DNA from 2 places in the Streptococcus sp. F2 genome. Region 2 is predicted to be linked to the other one. Evidence: predicted binding sites of a transcription regulator. Region 2 holds the regulator's gene; the other holds the start of a gene.
What was found. The regulator NrdR, encoded in region 2, represses ribonucleotide reductase genes. The targets are predictions, from matches to a motif close to ACACNATATATNGTGT.

Region 1 (9,653 bases), on a different contig from region 2:
TGACTGAATCCAAAGCTCAGAGTTTGAATCAGATGGATTGCCTCTGTCAACAAAAAAGCAACAAGACCAGCTGTCAAACCTGTTACAATAAGGTAACCACTCCAAAGTAAAAAATGTCGTTTCATAAGATTATTATAGCAAAAGATAAGAAAAGAGGCTGATTTGATATCAACCTCGTCAGAATGCTTAGAGCCCGTAATTATAGTCATCGTCAGACATAGCTTCCACAGAACCAAGGAGATAGCCATTTCCAACCTGTGAGAAAAAGTCATGGTTAGAAGTTCCTGTTGAAATACCATTCATAACGATAGGGTTAACATCATTAGCGGTATCTGGGAAGAGAGGGTCTTGGCCTAGGTTCATTAAAGCCTTATTGGCATTATAGCGAAGGAAAGTCATGACTTCTTCGGTCCAGCCCACACCATCATAGAGACTCTTTGTATAATCTTCTTCGTTCTCATATAATTGGTAAAGGAGATCGTACATCCACTCGCGGAAGGTTTCTTGCTCAGCTTCTGGCAATTCATTGAAGCCAAGTTGGAACTTGTAACCGATATAGGTTCCGTGAACGGATTCATCACGGATAATCAATTTAATGATTTCAGCAACGTTGGCTAATTTGTTGTTACCAAGATAGTATAGAGGAGTGAAGAAGCCTGAATAAAAAAGGAAGGTTTCAAGATAAGTGGAGGCAACTTTCTTTTGCAACGCATCACCATGCTCATAAATCTCATTGATGATTTGAGCTTTCTTTTGTAAAAATTCGTTATTGTTGGTCCATTCAAAAATCTCTTCAATTTCTTTTTTGGTGTTTAAGGTTGAAAAGATGGACGAGTATGATTTAGCGTGAACTGATTCCATAAATTGAATATTGTTCAAAACAGCCTCTTCATGAGGTGTGCGAATATCTTGACGAATAGCTTCAACTCCTGATTCAGACTGCATGGTGTCAAGCAGGGTCAGGCCACCAAAGACCTTACCAACCAAATCCTTTTCAATGTCGGAGAGCTTACGCCAATCATCTAAATCATTTGATAAGGGAATACGCGTATCGAGCCAAAATTGTTCGGTCAACTTTTCCCAAGTTGACTTGTCAATGACGTCTTCGATTTCATTCCAGTTAATTGCTTCATAATATGTTGTCATTTCTAAAGTTCTCCTAAAGAGTAGTCGATATGAAAAATCATATCATAAGCCAGTAACCCACTCTTGAGTGGCTTACTGGCGTTTTTTATTATCAAATTCTGATACTGATGATTTAGTGACTAACCAGTGGACGTGTATCAATTAAGTATTTTTCCCGATTAAATGACACAAGACTCACATTGGTTTGCCCCAACTTCTTCCCCGTCATCCGTAAAGGTGCGGATATAGTAGATAGATTTGATACCTTTATTGAAAGCATAATTTCGTAAAATAGAAAGATCACGAGTGGTTTGCTTACTTTCTGTTTTCCACTCATAAAGCTCCATAGGCAACTCACTACGAAGGAATAAGGTTAAAGACAAACCTTGATCCACATGTTCGGTCGCAGCGGCATAGACATCGATAACCTTACGCATGTCCATATCGTACGCAGACGTGTAATAAGGGATAGTATCCGTTGACAAGCCATTTGCTGGGTAGTAAATCTTACCAATTTTCTTTTCTTGACGCTCTTCGATGCGTTGTGTGATGGGGTGAATAGAAGCAGAGCAGTCATTGATATAAGAAATAGAGCCATTTGGAGCAACTGCGAGACGGTTTTGATGATAAAGACCATCTTTTTGAACGGCGTCGCGAAGAGCCTCCCAATCTGAAGCTTGCGGAATAAAATGGTCCTTGAACAGGTCTTTCACCAGATCAGATTTTGGAACAAATTGACCTGTGACATATTTGTCAAAGTAAGTTCCATCAGCATATTTTGACTTGTCAAAACCAACAAAGGTGGTTTGGCGTTCACGAGCGATGTTATTGGATTCGACGAGAGTCCAATAGTTCATGAGCATGAAATAAATATCAGTGAATTCGATGGATTCTGGGCTACCATATTCAATATGATGTTGAGCTAAGTAAGAATGAAGTCCCATTGCCCCAAGACCGAAAGTATGAGCTTGGCTATTGCCATGTTTAATGGTTGGAACAGCTTCGATGCTTGATGAGTCGGTCACGAAGGTTAAGGCACGTGTCATGGCTTTAATAGAACGTCCAAAGTCTGGAGACGTCATCATGTTAAGAATATTGGTTGAGCCGAGGTTACATGAGATATCAGTTCCCATTTGTAAGAACTCTTGCGCATCATTGATAAGGCTAGGTGTCTGAACTTGTAAAATTTCAGAACACAAGTTGCTCATGATGATTTTTCCATCGATAGGATTAGCTTTATTAACAGTATCAATATTGATAATGTAAGGGTAGCCAGATTCTTGTTGCAGTTTTGAAATCTCTGTTTCAAGATCCCGAGCTTTGATTTTAGTCTTAGTAATTTTAGGATTAGCCACTAACTCATCGTACATGTTGGTGATGTCGAGATAGTTAAAGGGAATACCATATTCTTTTTCAACATTATAAGGACTAAAGAGATACATGTCCTCATTTTTACGAGCTAATTCGTAGAATTTATCAGGAACGGTAATCCCCAATGACAAGGTTTTCACACGCACCTTTTCATCAGCATTTTCTTTTTTAGTAGATAAGAAAGCGATAATATCCGGGTGGAAAACATTTAGGTAAACAACACCAGCTCCTTGACGTTGCCCAAGTTGATTTGAATAAGAAAAACTATCTTCAAACAGCTTCATAACAGGAACAACTCCTGAAGCTGCACCAGCATAGCCTTTAATTGGTGCCCCAGCTTCACGCAGGTTAGAAAGGGTAATACCAACTCCTCCACCGATACGAGATAATTGCAAGGCAGAGTTAATGGAACGTCCGATAGAGTTCATGTCATCTGTCACTTGAATCAAGAAACAAGACACTAATTCACCACGACGGCTTCGACCAGCATTTAAAAAAGAAGGAGTTGCCGGTTGGTAGCGCTGGTTGATCATTTCAATGGCTAAGTCTTTAGCAAGGGTTTCGTTACCATCTGCAAAATACAGAGCATTGAACATAACACGGTCTTCAAGGCTTTCTAAATAATAGTCTCCATCATTTGTTTTTAAGGCATACTGCTGATAAAATTTATAAGCTGCCATGAACGATTTGAATTGGAAATTTTCTGCCTTGATGTCGTCAGCTAATTCAGTAATAAATTCAGGACGGTATTTCTGAATAAAAGCTGATTCAATGTAATCATTTGAGATTAAATACTCAATTTTTTCCGTAACGGAGGCAAAAGACATGGTGTTTGGAAGCACATTTTCAGTGAAAAAAGCTTCTAAAGCTTCTTTGTCTTTATGGAGTGGAATTTTACCGCCAACAGGACGGTTAATTTCATTATTTAGGCGGAAATAAGAAATATCGCCAAGATCTTTGATACTCATATTATTTTTCCTTGTCTTATTAAATTAGTTCTTTTAATTTTGCAGGTTGGAAGCCAGAAAATACGAGGTTATCCGCTTCGATAACAGGAGCAGACGTGAACCCGAGACTTTTCACATACTCAACTTTTTCAGGATGTTCATCGATATTAATTTCCTGGAAGTTAGCCCCATGTTGTTCTAAAAACTTCTTGGTCATTTTGCACTGCATGCAATTATTTTTTGAATATACTGTAATCATGTCTTGCCCCTCTTATAGTGATGAGTATTCCATTTTTTAAATAGAATTACTATAATAGCATATAAAAAAACATTCCAAAAAGCAAGATTTTGGGCTAAAAAAGCACTATATCTTGTGTCTAATATTTAGAAACCCTTCTAAATATTGTGGTTAAGATCTTCTGGAAAAGAAATGCTAAATCGTCAGTGTTAGTTGTATGAAAAAATTTAACACAAAAAGAAAACGAACGAAAACAACGTGAGAATATCATGAAAACAAACGCAGATTTTTCCTGTCTCAGATATTTAATCTTGAAAATAAAATCGCAATATGCTATAATGTGATATTGTAAGGGTTATCATGTGATGGCTCAAAAATACACAACTTAAAAGGAGAACCATAATATGGCTTCAAAAGACTTTCACATTGTTGCAGAAACAGGTATTCATGCACGTCCAGCTACTTTGCTTGTTCAAACAGCTAGCAAATTTGCTTCAGATATCACTCTTGACTACAAAGGGAAAGCAGTAAACCTTAAATCAATCATGGGCGTTATGAGTCTTGGTGTTGGTCAAGGTGCTGATGTGACTATCTCGGCTGAAGGTGCTGACGCTGAAGATGCAATCGCAGCAATCGAAGAAACAATGACTAAAGAAGGATTGGCATAAGACTATGACAGAAATGCTTAAAGGAATCGCAGCCTCTGATGGTGTTGCCGTTGCTAAAGCATATCTACTAGTTCAGCCGGATTTGTCATTTGAGACTGTTACAGTCGAAGATACAAATGCAGAAGAAGCTCGCCTTGATGTTGCACTCCAAGCTTCACAAGACGAGCTTTCTGTTATCCGTGAAAAGGCAGTAGAAAGCTTAGGCGAAGAAGCGGCAGCAGTTTTTGATGCACATTTGATGGTTCTTGCTGACCCAGAAATGATCAGCCAAATTAAAGAAACTATTCGCGCAAAACAAACGAATGCAGAAACAGGCCTTAAAGAAGTGACTGACATGTTCATCACTATCTTTGAAGGCATGGAAGATAACCCATACATGCAAGAACGTGCAGCGGACATCCGCGACGTTGCAAAACGTGTGTTGGCTCACCTTTTAGGTGTGAAACTTCCAAACCCAGCTACAATCAATGAAGAATCAATCGTTATTGCACACGATTTGACACCTTCAGATACTGCTCAGCTTAACAAACAATTTGTAAAAGCATTTGTTACAAATATCGGTGGTCGTACAAGTCACTCTGCTATCATGGCACGTACACTTGAGATCGCTGCGGTACTTGGAACAAATGATATTACAAAACGTGTTAAAGATGGCGACATGATTGCTGTTAACGGTATCACTGGTGAAGTCATTATTGATCCAAGTGAAGATCAAATTCTCGCTTTCAAAGAAGCTGGTGCTGCTTATGCCAAACAAAAAGCAGAGTGGGCCCTCCTTAAAGATGCGCATACTGAGACAGCTGATGGCAAACACTTTGAATTGGCTGCTAACATCGGAACGCCAAAAGACGTTGAAGGTGTTAATGACAATGGTGCTGAAGCTGTTGGTCTTTACCGTACTGAGTTCTTGTACATGGATTCTCAAGACTTCCCAACTGAAGACGAACAATACGAAGCTTACAAAGCAGTTCTTGAAGGCATGAATGGCAAACCTGTTGTGGTTCGTACAATGGATATTGGTGGAGATAAGGAACTTCCTTACTTTGACCTTCCAAAAGAAATGAACCCATTCCTCGGTTTCCGTGCTCTTCGTATTTCAATCTCTGAAACTGGAGATGCTATGTTCCGTACACAAATGCGTGCTCTTCTTCGCGCCTCTGTTCACGGACAACTTCGTATCATGTTCCCAATGGTAGCACTTCTTAAAGAATTCCGTGCTGCAAAAGCAGTCTTTGACGAAGAAAAAGCAAACTTGCTTGCAGAAGGCGTTGCAGTAGCTGATGACATCCAAGTTGGTATCATGATTGAAATTCCTGCGGCTGCTATGCTTGCAGACCAATTTGCTAAAGAAGTTGATTTCTTCTCAATTGGAACAAACGATTTGATCCAATACACTATGGCAGCAGACCGTATGAACGAACAAGTATCATACCTTTACCAACCATACAACCCATCAATCCTACGTTTGATCAACAATGTGATCAAAGCAGCGCATGCTGAAGGTAAATGGGCAGGTATGTGTGGTGAGATGGCGGGTGATCAACAAGCTGTTCCGCTTCTTGTCGGAATGGGACTTGATGAGTTCTCTATGTCAGCAACATCTGTTCTTCGTACACGTAGCTTAATGAAGAAACTTGATTCTGCTAAAATGGAAGAATATGCAAATCGTGCTCTTACAGAATGTTCAACAGCAGAAGAAGTTCTTGAACTTTCTAAAGAATACGTTTCTGAAGATTAATAGCAAGAGAGTTGGAACTTTCCAGCTCTTTTTATTATTCTTTCAGTAAAATAATTTGAAACCTCAAATAATTTGTCGAAATTTTCTGATACTTTACATATCCAACTGTTGAAATATCAGAGAAAAGTGATAGAATAGGATTACTATCGTAAAAGGAGATAAAACGTTGACAACACAATATAAAAATTTAGTGAACGGTGATTGGAAACTTTCAGAAAGTGATATTAAGATTTACGCCCCAGCAACAGGCGAAGAGTTGGGATCAGTTCCAGCGATGACGCAGGCAGAGGTAGATGCTGTTTACGCTTCAGCTAAAAAGGCTCTCCCAGCTTGGCGTGCCCTATCTTATGTAGAACGTGCAGCTTATTTGCATAAGGCTGCTGATATCTTGGTGCGTGATGCTGAGAAGATTGGTGCTGTTCTATCAAAAGAAGTCGCAAAAGGCCACAAGGCAGCAGTGAGCGAAGTTATTCGTACTGCTGAAATCATTAATTATGCAGCAGAAGAAGGCCTTCGTATGGAAGGTGAAGTTCTGGAAGGTGGTAGCTTCGAAGCAGCAAGTAAGAAGAAGATTGCTATTGTTCGTCGTGAACCAGTTGGTTTAGTTCTTGCTATTTCTCCATTTAACTACCCTGTTAATTTGGCAGGTTCTAAAATTGCTCCAGCTCTTATTGCAGGAAATGTTGTTGCTCTTAAACCACCAACACAAGGCTCTATTTCTGGTTTGTTACTAGCAGAAGCTTTTGCAGAAGCTGGTATTCCAGCAGGTGTCTTTAATACCATTACAGGGCGAGGTTCTGTTATCGGTGATTACATCGTTGAGCACGAAGCGGTTAACTTTATCAACTTTACAGGTTCTACTCCAATTGGGGAAGGAATCGGTAAATTAGCGGGTATGCGACCAATTATGCTTGAGCTTGGTGGTAAAGATTCTGCTATCGTTTTGGAAGATGCAGATCTTGCTTTAGCAGCGAAAAATATTGTAGCAGGTGCTTTTGGTTACTCAGGACAACGTTGTACAGCGGTTAAACGCGTTCTTGTGATGGACAAGGTGGCTGATCAATTGGCGGCTGAGATTAAAACACTTGTTGAAAAACTGAGTGTCGGAATGCCTGAAGACGATGCTGATATCACACCATTAATTGATACAAAAGCAGCTGATTTTGTTGAGGGGTTGATTAAAGATGCTGCAGATAAGGGAGCAACTGCTTTGACAACCTTTAATCGTGAGGGCAATCTTATTTCACCCGTTCTCTTTGATCATGTGACAACTGACATGCGTTTGGCATGGGAAGAACCATTCGGTCCAGTATTACCAATTATTCGTGTCACTTCTGTGGAAGAAGCTATTGAGATTTCTAACGCTTCTGAATATGGTTTACAGGCGTCCATCTTTACGAATAACTTCCCCAAAGCTTTTGGAATTGCTGAGCAATTAGAAGTCGGAACTGTTCACCTCAACAATAAAACACAACGTGGAACAGATAATTTCCCATTCTTAGGCGCTAAAAAATCAGGTGCAGGTGTTCAAGGAGTTAAATACTCTATTGAAGCCATGACTACGGTAAAATCTGTTGTTTTTGATATTCAATAAATGAGAAAGTTAGGGTGACCTAACTTTTTTCATTTATTTTTTACTTTTATTGTGTTAAAATGGTAATACAATAGGAGGCAACACGTGAAAAAAATCAATCTTATTCTCGTTAGTTTATTAAGTATAGTACTGTTGGGTTTGATTTCCATTTCTGTTAACCAGTGGGAAATCAAAAAAGACAGTCATCAGTTGGTTTTAGCTGAAAAGAAGAAGTCATCACAGGTAACCATTAAATGTGTTAAGAAAATCAAAGTGGATCAAAAGGATTATTATTATTTTTCACCTCTAACCAATGCAGACGACTTTTTTGTCAACAATTTACCGGTTTCCATGTATAAGGGTGAGCCAGTTGACAAAGCAGTTATTTTATTGAAACCTGAATGGCATCCATCACAATTAAAAGGCATTCATAAAATGACAATTTCAAAGAAAGTTTATCAGAAAAAATGGTTTCATTTGAAAAAAGTATCAGAAAAAGTTGTTAGTTCTTATCATGTGACAGATGATTTTCAACGGTTTGCGTTGAAAGACTTGGTGTCAGGACATCTTGAAAGAATTAGTCAAGAGATAGAAAAAAGGTACCCTGATAAAGCTTTTCATATAACAGCTGATGATCAGTTGAGTGAAAGTAACCATCTAGTCACTGACCACTTTGATGTGAGTGCAGGTCACTTGGTTTTAGGAGAGGGACTTAGTATTCCTTTATCACGTTTATTTGACGTGATTAATCCAGACTTTCTGGATACTGCAGATAAGGTAGCTTATGATGAGTATATAGCTCAGAAAAAAGCAGAGGAAGAAGCTAAACACCCTCAAAAATTAGTGGCTTTAACCTTTGATGACGGTCCTGATCCACGCACAACCCCTCAAGTACTAGATATTTTAGCCAAGTATCAAGCTAAGGGGACTTTCTTTATGATGGGGTCTAAGGTTGCTGGTAATGAAGCTCTAGTCAAACGGGTGAGTGAAGCAGGGCATGAGATTGGGAATCATTCTTGGGATCATCCTAACTTGACTAAATTAACAGTGGATCAGATTCAATATCAGGTGAACGCTACTAATCAAGCCATTAGCAAGGCTTGTGGAAAGAAACCCTTGTATCTAAGGCCTCCTTATGGTGCAACTAATGACACCGTGCAGCGGGCTTCAGGTTTGGCACAAATGTTGTGGACCGTTGATACAAGGGATTGGGAAAACCACAGCACGGCAGGAATTATGGCCAATATTAAAAAGCAGTTACAACCTGGCGGCGTTGTTTTAATGCATGATATTCATCAGACGACAGTGAACGCACTTCCCACTATTATGGAATACCTTAAGGCTGAAGGGTATCAATGTGTGACTGTTTCAGACCTTTATAATCACCATTAAGAATTAAGGGAATTGGTGTTCCTTCATTTGACCGTTAATCAAAAAATCCCCTAACTTTTCATTGATAAAGTTAGGGGATTTTTGTAGATTTTGGCTTGGATTCTGGAGGATACAGCTAGTTCAATGCTTCACTTTCCCACACAGTTGGCTTTTAAGTCATTGGTATTTTGGAAATGGTTGTGTTACCTTCCCCGAGAGAGCTGAGAAGAGTAGAATCTTATGGCTTTATCCCTCAGCGTCTATCGATGGTATTTTAATAGAGTATGTTAGGAGTAGTCATTATTTTTTGGGGAGAAGTTGTTGGTTTCTGAGTTGAATTTCAGATACTTTGGCGAATTTTTTTAACTTTTTGATGTCCTCAGGGTGGCTAACAAAGGTAATAACGACGCCAGATTTTCCCATACGGCCGGTTCGTCCAGCCCTGTGAGTATAATTTTCCTTATCCCGAGCAACATCAAAATGAATAACATACTCAAGATTATCAATATCAATGCCCCGAGCAACAAGATCCGTAGCTAGCAATAAAGAAAGTTGGTGGGATTTGAATTTTTCGAGAATGGTTTTACGAAATTTGACATTAATGTCACTCGCTAAGGAAACC
Region 2 (9,653 bases):
TTTGTATAAAAATGATAAGACACACCTTAGAATTAATGACCGAAATGGGAGTCGTGTGATTCGAAGTGAGCGGGATATTACCAATACCCTTGATGCCAATCAGGACATTTACGTCTATAATGTGGACAAGCAGATGATTTTTACCACAGACAATGAGGAAGCTTCTCCTGGTTTGAGAGGTCCTATCGGTAAAGTTTTTCATGATCACATTGAAGATCAGTATCGTGGCTTTTCCATGACACAAAAAGTTTATTCCAATCGAACAGGAAAATTTGTAGGGTATGTTCAAGTTTTTCATGATTTGGGAAATTATTACGTGATTAGGGCCCGCTTACTCTTTTGGTTGCTTATGGTGGAACTATTTGGCACAAATCTGGCCTATTTGATTATTTTAATTGCCACTCGACGTTTTTTGAAGCCGTTGCATAATTTGCATGAAGTGATGCGCAATATTTCCGAAAATCCTAACAATTTAAACTTACGTTCTGACATTTCGTCAGGGGATGAAATTGAAGAACTGTCGGTTATTTTTGATAACATGCTGGATAAGGTCGAAACGCATACCAAGCTGCAATCTCGCTTTATTAGTGATGTTAGTCATGAGTTACGGACGCCGGTTGCTATTATTAAGGGGCACATTGGTCTCTTGCAACGCTGGGGCAAAGATGATAGTGATATTCTCGAAGAAAGTTTGACGGCTACTGCGCACGAGGCGGATCGGATGGCAATTATGATTAACGATATGCTGGATATGATTCGGGTGCAAGGGTCCTTTGAAGGGCATCAAAATGACACCACGGTTTTAGAAAATTCTATTGAGACAGTCATTGGAAACTTCCGTGTGTTGAGGGAAGATTTTGAATTTACATGGCACTCAGAAAATAACGAAACTGTGGCGCGTATTTATAAAAATCATTTTGAACAGGCCTTGATGATTCTGATTGACAATGCGGTTAAATATTCTCGTCAAGATAAGAAAATCTCGATTGATCTTAAGGTGAACGATAAGCAAGAAGCTATTGTTAGAGTCCAAGATAAGGGAGAAGGGATTTCTAAAGAAGATATTAAACACATCTTTGAACGCTTTTATCGGACAGATCAATCTCGTAATCGAACCAGTACTCAGGCTGGTTTAGGCATAGGCTTGTCTATCCTCAAACAGATTGTGGATGGCTACCACTTACAGATGGAAGTTGAAAGTGAATTGAATCAGGGATCTGTCTTTATTTTACACATTCCACTAGCGGTTTCGAAAGATAGCCAGTGAATTGATGATCAATTATAATGAAAAAAGAATGGCAGTGGACGTTACCACAAGATGGTAGGTTCAAGGGCTGTTCTTTTTTCTGGATTTTGCTACCTCATTTGAAACAATTTCCCTTAGCCAGATTCCCTGACATATCCTTTTGTTATCCTTGAAAATATGATAGAATAGAGTACTAGATTAATTTGATAGAATTGGGGTGTTTGCGTGCGTTGTCCAAAATGTAATTATAATAAATCAAGTGTTGTCGATAGTAGACAAGCTGAAGATGGCAATACCATCCGCCGTCGACGAGAATGTGAAAAATGCCATACTCGTTTTACAACATTTGAACGTGTTGAAGAACTCCCTTTGTTAGTCATAAAAAAGGATGGCACAAGAGAGCAATTTTCACGAGATAAGATTTTGAATGGCGTTGTTCAAAGCGCCCAGAAACGCCCAGTCTCAAGTACGGATATTGAGAACTTAATTTCGCGTATCGAGCGAACCGTTCGTACAACTTATGAAAATGAAGTGTCAAGTACTATTATCGGTAATTTAGTGATGGATGAATTGGCAGAACTCGATGAAATCACTTATGTTCGTTTTGCCAGCGTCTATAAGAGTTTTAAAGATGTTGATGAAATTGAAGAATTATTGCAACAAATTACCACTCGTGTGCGAGGAAAAAAGAAAAGTAGTTTAAATGATGAAACCCATTGATACCTTTACCTATCTTAAACGCAACAAAGTTTCCTGTGATGCGACAAGCCTAATTCAGTTGTATTTCCCTATTATTGGAAGTGACGCAACTGCGGTTTACCAATATTTTCTTCATTTTTTTGATGATGGGGCTAGAGCCCACAAATTTAGCGGTGTTTTAAACCATTTACAGTTTGGTATGAAACGTTTCGAAGATGCTATGGTTATGCTAACAGCAATGGACTTGGTGGTTTTATATCAGCTTCCGGACGCCTATTTGATCAAATTGCAGCAGCCACTAGGACATGAAGCATTTTTAAAAGAACCTGTCTACTCTCGCTTACTCGAACAAAAAATTGGAGAATCAGCAGTGTCTGAATTACAATTAGCTATTCCTAACCAGGCGAGAAATATTTCTAAGCGGTTTTCGGATGTTTTTGGCACCGATGGCCTATCTCCTAAAACCTCTCAAAGTGCTCGAAAAACGTTTGATCTAGATAGTTTCCAACAATTGATGACTAGGGATGGCCTCCAATTTGAAGATAGCCAAAAAGATGTGATTAGTCTTTATAGTATTTCAGAACAATACGAAATGAATTGGTTTGATACCTACCAACTGGCTAAGGCGACGGCTGTTAATGGGAAAATTCAACCTAAGCGCTTGCTGGCCAAGAAACAACAGGCTGCTAAAGAGCCAAGTAATGATACTTTTTCTCAAGCAGAGCAGGTCATTTTACGGGAGGCTAAGCAAGACAGTTCGCTTATTTTCTTGGAGAAGATTAAAAAAGCGAGACGAGCAACGGTCACTAAAGATGAAAAAACCTTGTTGCAGACTTTGGCTAAAATGTCTTTTCTTGATGATGTGATTAATGTCATGGTCCTCTATACCTTTAATAAGACCAAGTCGGCTAACTTACAGAAAAGTTATCTGATGAAGATTGCCAATGATTTTTCCTACCAGCAGGTATCAACAGCCGAAGAGGCTATGTTAGCCTTACGAGCATTTACAGATCGTCAAGGCAGTCGGCAGGCAAAACCAAAAACAAGTCAACAAACAAATGTTCCTAAGTGGAGCAATCCTAATTATCAGGAAACGACAAGCCAAGAAGAACAAGCTAAACTAGATGAATTCAAGCAGGCAGCTTTGAAGCGACTAGAAAACCTTAGAAAGGGTGGTGACTAGATGGAAAAGATTGGAGATACCATGGCAAAATTGGGTCAAAACAGTCGTGTTAATAGCGACCAATTGATTCAGACCATTTTGGCAGATCCTGAAGTGGCTGATTTTATCAGCCGACACCATCTGTCACAAGAACAAATTAATCTGAGTTTGTCTAAATTTAATCAATTTTTGGTAGAACGTCAGAAATATCAGCTCAAGGATGATTCTTATATTGCTAAGGGATACCAACCTATTCTAGCCATGAATGAAGGTTATGCTGATGTCTCTTATTTGGAAACCAAAGAATTGGTAGAGGCTCAAAAACAGGCCGCTATCTCAGAACGGATTCAACTGGTCAGTTTGCCAAAGTCTTATCGCCATATTCATTTGTCGGATATTGATGTTAATAACGCTAGTCGTATGGAAGCCTTCTCGGCTATTTTGGATTTTGTGGAACAATACCCATCATTAGAGCAAAAAGGATTGTACCTATATGGGGACATGGGGATTGGCAAGTCCTACTTGTTGGCTGCTATGGCTCATGAATTGTCTGAGAAAAAAGGTGTCTCAACCACTCTTTTGCATTTTCCGAGCTTTGCCATTGATGTTAAAAATGCCATTTCAAATGGCTCTGTTAAAGAAGAAATTGATGCGGTGAAGAATGTGCCGGTGCTCATTTTAGATGATATTGGTGCAGAGCAAGCCACTTCTTGGGTCCGTGATGAGGTGTTGCAGGTGATTTTGCAGTACCGCATGTTAGAAGATTTACCGACTTTCTTTACGTCCAATTATAGCTTTGCAGATTTGGAGCGTAAATGGGCGACTATTAAAGGAAACGACGAGACTTGGCAAGCTAAACGGGTGATGGAACGTGTCCACTATTTGGCTAGGGAGTTTCATTTAGAAGGAGTTAATCGCCGTTAAGTTTGGGATAACAATCAAGAAGAATAGACAAGTGTATTAGTGAGAGAAAGAAAAGGAGAATCATGGTTTTACCTACCGTTGCCATTGTGGGCCGTCCAAATGTGGGCAAGTCCACCTTATTTAATCGAATTGCTGGAGAGCGTATTTCAATTGTGGAAGATGTCGAAGGCGTTACTCGAGATCGTATTTATGCTACTGGAGAATGGCTTAATCGCCAGTTCTCATTGATTGATACAGGTGGTATTGATGATGTTGATGCCCCGTTTATGGAACAAATCAAGCACCAGGCTCAAATTGCTATGGAGGAAGCGGACGTTATTGTCTTTGTCGTTTCTGGTAAAGAAGGGGTGACCGACGCTGACGAATATGTGTCTAAAATTCTGTATCGAACCAATACCCCAGTCATTTTAGCCGTTAATAAGGTTGATAATCCTGAAATGCGTAATGATATTTATGATTTTTATTCACTTGGTTTGGGTGATCCTTATCCAGTTTCTTCTGTTCACGGGATCGGAACAGGGGATGTCTTGGATGCCATCGTTGAAAACTTACCAGTAGAAGAAGTCGAAGAAAATGATGATATTATCCGCTTCAGTTTAATCGGTCGTCCTAATGTTGGGAAATCTAGCTTGATTAATGCTATTTTAGGTGAGGATCGCGTTATTGCTAGTCCTGTCGCAGGGACAACACGTGATGCCATTGACACGTATTTTACTGATGCCGACGGTCAAGAATTCACCATGATCGATACTGCTGGAATGCGCAAATCTGGCAAGATTTACGAAAATACAGAGAAATATTCTGTCATGCGAGCGATGCGTGCCATTGACCGCTCTGATGTGGTCTTGATGGTTATCAATGCTGAAGAGGGAATCCGTGAATACGATAAGCGAATTGCTGGTTTTGCACACGAAGCTGGTAAAGGAATGATTATTGTCGTTAACAAATGGGATACCATTGACAAAGATAACCACACGGTCTCCCAATGGGAAGCGGATATTCGGGATCAATTCCAATTTTTGGCTTATGCTCCAATCATTTTTGTGTCAGCTTTGACAAAGCAGCGCTTGAATAAACTACCAGAATTGATTAAGCGTATTAGTGACAGTCAGAATAAACGTATCCCATCTGCTGTCCTTAATGACGTTATTATGGACGCTGTTGCTATTAACCCAACACCAACCGATAAAGGGAAACGCTTGAAGATTTTCTATGCGACACAAGTTGCGGTCAAGCCGCCAACATTTGTGATTTTTGTTAATGAGGAAGAATTGATGCACTTCTCTTACCTACGTTTCTTGGAAAATCAAATTCGTGCAGCCTTTACCTTCGAGGGAACACCGATTCATCTGATTGCACGCAAACGGAAATAAGGAACGGTCCTCTGTTAAAATAGTAATTTTAAAAAGACATTATCAGTCACTGATAAGGATTGTCGTCTGTATGTCACAGGAGGCAATCCTTTTTATGATGCTTTTTAGAGGTAGGGAAAGAGTCTTTAGCATCAAACAAAGAAAACAAGAAAAAGGATTTTTCCAAGAAATCTCATTTGATTTTTGTTATAATGAAAAGATAAGCAAAAAGGTGGGATGGATATGGCTAGATTAATTCCAGGACGGATACGGAATGAAGGTATAGAGCTCTATGAACAAGGTTTAGTCAGAATACTAGATGATCATGAGGGACTTCTACAAGCTGAAGTAGGGCCCTATCACGTTCAATATGGGGCTGATGATGAGGACGTAACTTGCCAATGTGATGTGTTTGAGGCGAGACAGTATTGTAAACATATTGCAGCAGTGGAGTACTTTTTAAAAAATGATGAGGAAGGCAAACGATTTTCAGAGCAACTGAGTGATCAAACCGAACATAAGGCAGAAACGCAAAAAATGACCTCTTTTGGAAGTCTCTTTTTGGATAGTCTAGCAATGAACGACGATGATACCATTAAATACCGCTTATCAGCCTTAGGAAGTCGTAGTCCTTTTTCGTCAGATTACTGGTGGAGTTTGAAAATTAACCGTTTGCCAGATGACCGTTCTTATGTGATTCGAGACATCAAAGGCTTTTTGCAATTGGTCAAAAAGGAAGGGTTTTATCAGATTGGTAAAAACTATTTTGAACAGCTGTCTTGGTTACAATTTGATCAGCCAAGTCAAGAATTAATCGACTTTTTATGGCGGTTGTCTTCTGATACAGATAAAGGGGAGCAAGATAATGTCTTTCCTAATCATGGAAGGCATTTACGCCTACCTAGTGGCTTTTTTGAGGAAGGTATCCACCTACTAACAGGTCTTTACGATTTCAGTTTTGAGGGACCTTCTCAAACCTATCATCATCTGTTTGTTCGTCCTTTAGATGCAGAAGCAGGGCTTTACCACTTTAAGGTAGAAGTGCATCGACAATCGATTGAGTTGCAAATTACCGAAAAAAATGTGCAATATTTTTTCGACAATGCTTATCTGCTTTACCAAGATACTTTCTATCACCTATCTTTAAAACAAGCTAAAATGGTTCAAGCTATTCGTAGTCTACCAATTGATGCTGATTTGGCAAAACACATTCATTTTGACTTAGATGACCAGGCTAAACTGGCTGCTAGTTTATTAGAGTTTAAGCAAATTGGAAGTGTAGAGGCTCCTAAGAGTTTTACCATTCGTGATTTTGACGTGACTTTCCAGTTTGACTTAGTTGGACAGGATGAAATAAGTTGTCAACTGCTCTTCGACTACGGGCATTACCAGGTGGCTGATAAGGCAACTTTGGATCAGCTTCCCTTTGCTAGTAACTACAAAAAAGAAGAGAAAATCAATCGTTCTTTGAGGGCCTTTGGCTTTTCCCCGCAGTTTTATTCTAAAAAACGGTTATCTAGTAAAGCAGAACTTTATGCCTTTTTCACGGAAATGGTTCCATATGTTGAACGTATAGGGACAGTAGTGTTAAGTTCATCATTAGAAGGACTAAGGTCTAAGGAAAGGCCTCAGATTGCTATTGAGCGCAAGGGAGGATTATTGGATATTTCCTTTGATTTTTCGACAATCGTGGAAGATGATATCGATGATGCCCTAACTGCCCTTTTTCAAAATAATTCTTATTTCGTGAGCCAATCGGGGCAGCTCGTTGTTTTTGATGAGGAGACGCAAAAGGCTAGTCACAGTTTACAAGAATTAAGGGCAAAACATCTCAAAAATGGGCATATGCAACTGGATGGCATTGCTGCCTTACAAGTGTCACAACTTTTTGAAGGGATGTCTTCAGTACACCTTTCGAAAGAGTTAGAAGAATTGGTGCATCATTTGCAACATCCGGAAACGTTTGCTATCAAACCGCTATCGGTACAAGCTCAGGTAAGAGATTACCAAAGACAAGGGATTCAGTGGTTATCGATGTTAGACCATTATGGATTTGGAGGCATCTTAGCCGATGATATGGGACTTGGAAAAACCTTACAAACCATAGCTTTCTTATCTAGTCAGCTGAAACCCGATAGTAAAGTATTGATTCTATCGCCTTCAAGCCTTATTTATAATTGGTTGGATGAATGCCAAAAATTCACTCCTCAGCTAGACGTTGTGGTTTCCTATGGCTTGAAGCAAGTCAGAGATCACCTTATTGAAGAAGGCCACCAGATTACGATTACAAGCTATTCTTCTTTTAGACAAGACTTTGAGACTTATCAAGCCTTCGAGTACGATTATTTGATTTTGGATGAAGCGCAAGTGATTAAGAATGCTCAGACAAAAATTGCGAAATGTTTGCGTGCTTTTAATGCCAAAAATTGCTTTGCTTTATCAGGGACACCGATTGAAAATAAATTGCTGGAAATTTGGTCCATTTTTCAAATTGTTTTACCAGGTCTTCTTCCTGCTAAAAAAGAGTTTTTAAAAATGACGGCCAAGCAGGTATCGCGATATATCAAGCCCTTTATTATGCGTCGTAAAAAAGAAGACGTCTTACCAGAATTACCTAACCTGATTGAAATGACTTATCCAAATGAAATGACGGATAGCCAAAAAGCAATCTACTTAGCACAGCTAAGGCAAATGCAGGATCAGATTCGAACTGCCAGCGATGCAGATATTAACCGTCGTAAAATTGAAATTTTGTCAGGGATTACGCGATTGAGGCAGATTTGTGATACTCCAAGTCTCTTTATGGACTACGATGGGGAAAGTGGTAAGTTAGAGAGTTTGCGAACTTTGTTACTACAAATCAAGGAAAACGGGCACCGCGCCTTGATTTTCTCTCAATTTAGGGGAATGTTGGACTTAGCTAAGCAGGAGATGGATGCTTTAGGTCTCACGGCCTACCAAATGACAGGATCAACCCCTGCTAATGAGCGCCAAGAAATGACAAGAGCCTTTAATAACGGTTCTAAAGATGCCTTTTTGATTTCTCTTAAAGCAGGAGGGGTTGGACTCAATTTAACAGGAGCAGACACAGTGGTGTTAATTGACCTATGGTGGAATCCTGCCGTTGAAATGCAAGCTATTAGCCGCGCACACCGGATTGGGCAAGAAGATAACGTAGAAGTTTACCGCCTAATCACTCGGGGTACTATTGAAGAAAAGATTTTAGAATTACAAGAAAGCAAACGCAATCTGGTAACAACTGTCTTGGATGGGAATGAAAGCCGTGCAAGTATGTCTATTGAAGAAATTAAAGAGATTCTAGGTTTAGAAATCTAGAGATGTTGGTCAGTTTCGCTAAAGAAACTGACTTTTTCGATGTCGAGAGTCAAAATTGATGACAAGAACTACTTTCGTCTAGTGAAACTAGTAACAAGTAAGGGAAAAAGCACACGATGTCGTCTCTTGACGTACGACTCAAGTGTTTTATTCAAGTAGAATTCTATAGGAATACTTTGAAAAATAAGAGTAATTACGCTATAATAGGGAATGCTACATGAAGGGAGAAGCAGAAAAAGGATGACAAATACTCAATTTCCTCTGGTTGCAGATGGTGTTCCGATTATTGATACAGCCAAGCAGATGGCTTTATACGAGAACGAAGACCTCATCACTAATATCCATGGCTATTATCAAGACAAGGATTATGATGATGTCACAAAAAATTACCAATTTGCAGACCAAATCATGTCTCATCAAAGCTCTTCTTCTCATCAGCGTCTTCAAACCATCAACGAAGGTCGTAGCTATGCCAAAGAGGCACGCAAAAAGGCAAAACAAGATCTTAAGGAAAAAAGACAGGCTTATCTTGCCAAAGAGATGACTTATGTTCCTAAGCAAGTGCCAAAGACAAAACGTCCTGCTGAATCAGTTCTGCCTAAACAGAGACCTGAAACTGAGATGAGTCGCTTTACCGAAAAACTGCATCAAGAAGATTATATTTTAGCAGAGCTTCCTCGGGAGTATAAAGAGCCTGACAATTCATCACATCAAGGTTCAGCAAAGAAGAATAATTACGATTTTTTGAAGCGTAGCCAAATTTATAATAACAAAGAAACTAGAGAACAACGTGAAAAAACAATTGCGCAAGAGCTTAACCTAAGCCGATTCAAAGACCTTGAATAAGGGGATTTTTATCAGGCGCAAGTAGGATTACAAAGGAGTTAAGATGTCAAAAACCTATCATTTTATTGGAATTAAGGGATCTGGAATG

Region 1: the regulator NrdR is predicted to act here: its motif matches at 3,805-3,820, upstream of ACYTR8_RS01045 (redoxin NrdH).

The regions. Positions count from the first base shown of each region.
Region 1 covers NZ_JBWKAI010000002.1:1,491-11,143, forward strand. The annotation lists gene ACYTR8_RS01030 (chloride channel protein) at 1-125, opposite strand, end outside; gene nrdF (class 1b ribonucleoside-diphosphate reductase subunit beta) at 187-1,146, opposite strand; gene nrdE (class 1b ribonucleoside-diphosphate reductase subunit alpha) at 1,305-3,464, opposite strand; gene ACYTR8_RS01045 (redoxin NrdH) at 3,484-3,702, opposite strand; gene ACYTR8_RS01050 (phosphocarrier protein HPr) at 4,086-4,349, shown strand; gene ptsP (phosphoenolpyruvate--protein phosphotransferase) at 4,354-6,087, shown strand; gene ACYTR8_RS01060 (NADP-dependent glyceraldehyde-3-phosphate dehydrogenase) at 6,254-7,681, shown strand; gene ACYTR8_RS01065 (polysaccharide deacetylase family protein) at 7,766-9,052, shown strand; gene ACYTR8_RS01070 (DEAD/DEAH box helicase) at 9,332-9,653, opposite strand, start outside.
Region 2 covers NZ_JBWKAI010000001.1:150,102-159,754, reverse strand. The annotation lists gene ACYTR8_RS00860 (HAMP domain-containing sensor histidine kinase) at 1-1,267, shown strand, start outside; gene nrdR (transcriptional regulator NrdR) at 1,472-1,966, shown strand; gene ACYTR8_RS00850 (DnaD domain protein) at 1,950-3,128, shown strand; gene dnaI (primosomal protein DnaI) at 3,129-4,031, shown strand; gene der (ribosome biogenesis GTPase Der) at 4,094-5,404, shown strand; gene ACYTR8_RS00835 (hypothetical protein) at 5,499-5,639, shown strand; gene ACYTR8_RS00830 (pilus expression-regulating Snf2 family helicase) at 5,627-8,719, shown strand; gene zapJ (divisome accessory protein ZapJ) at 8,960-9,565, shown strand; gene murC (UDP-N-acetylmuramate--L-alanine ligase) at 9,609-9,653, shown strand, end outside.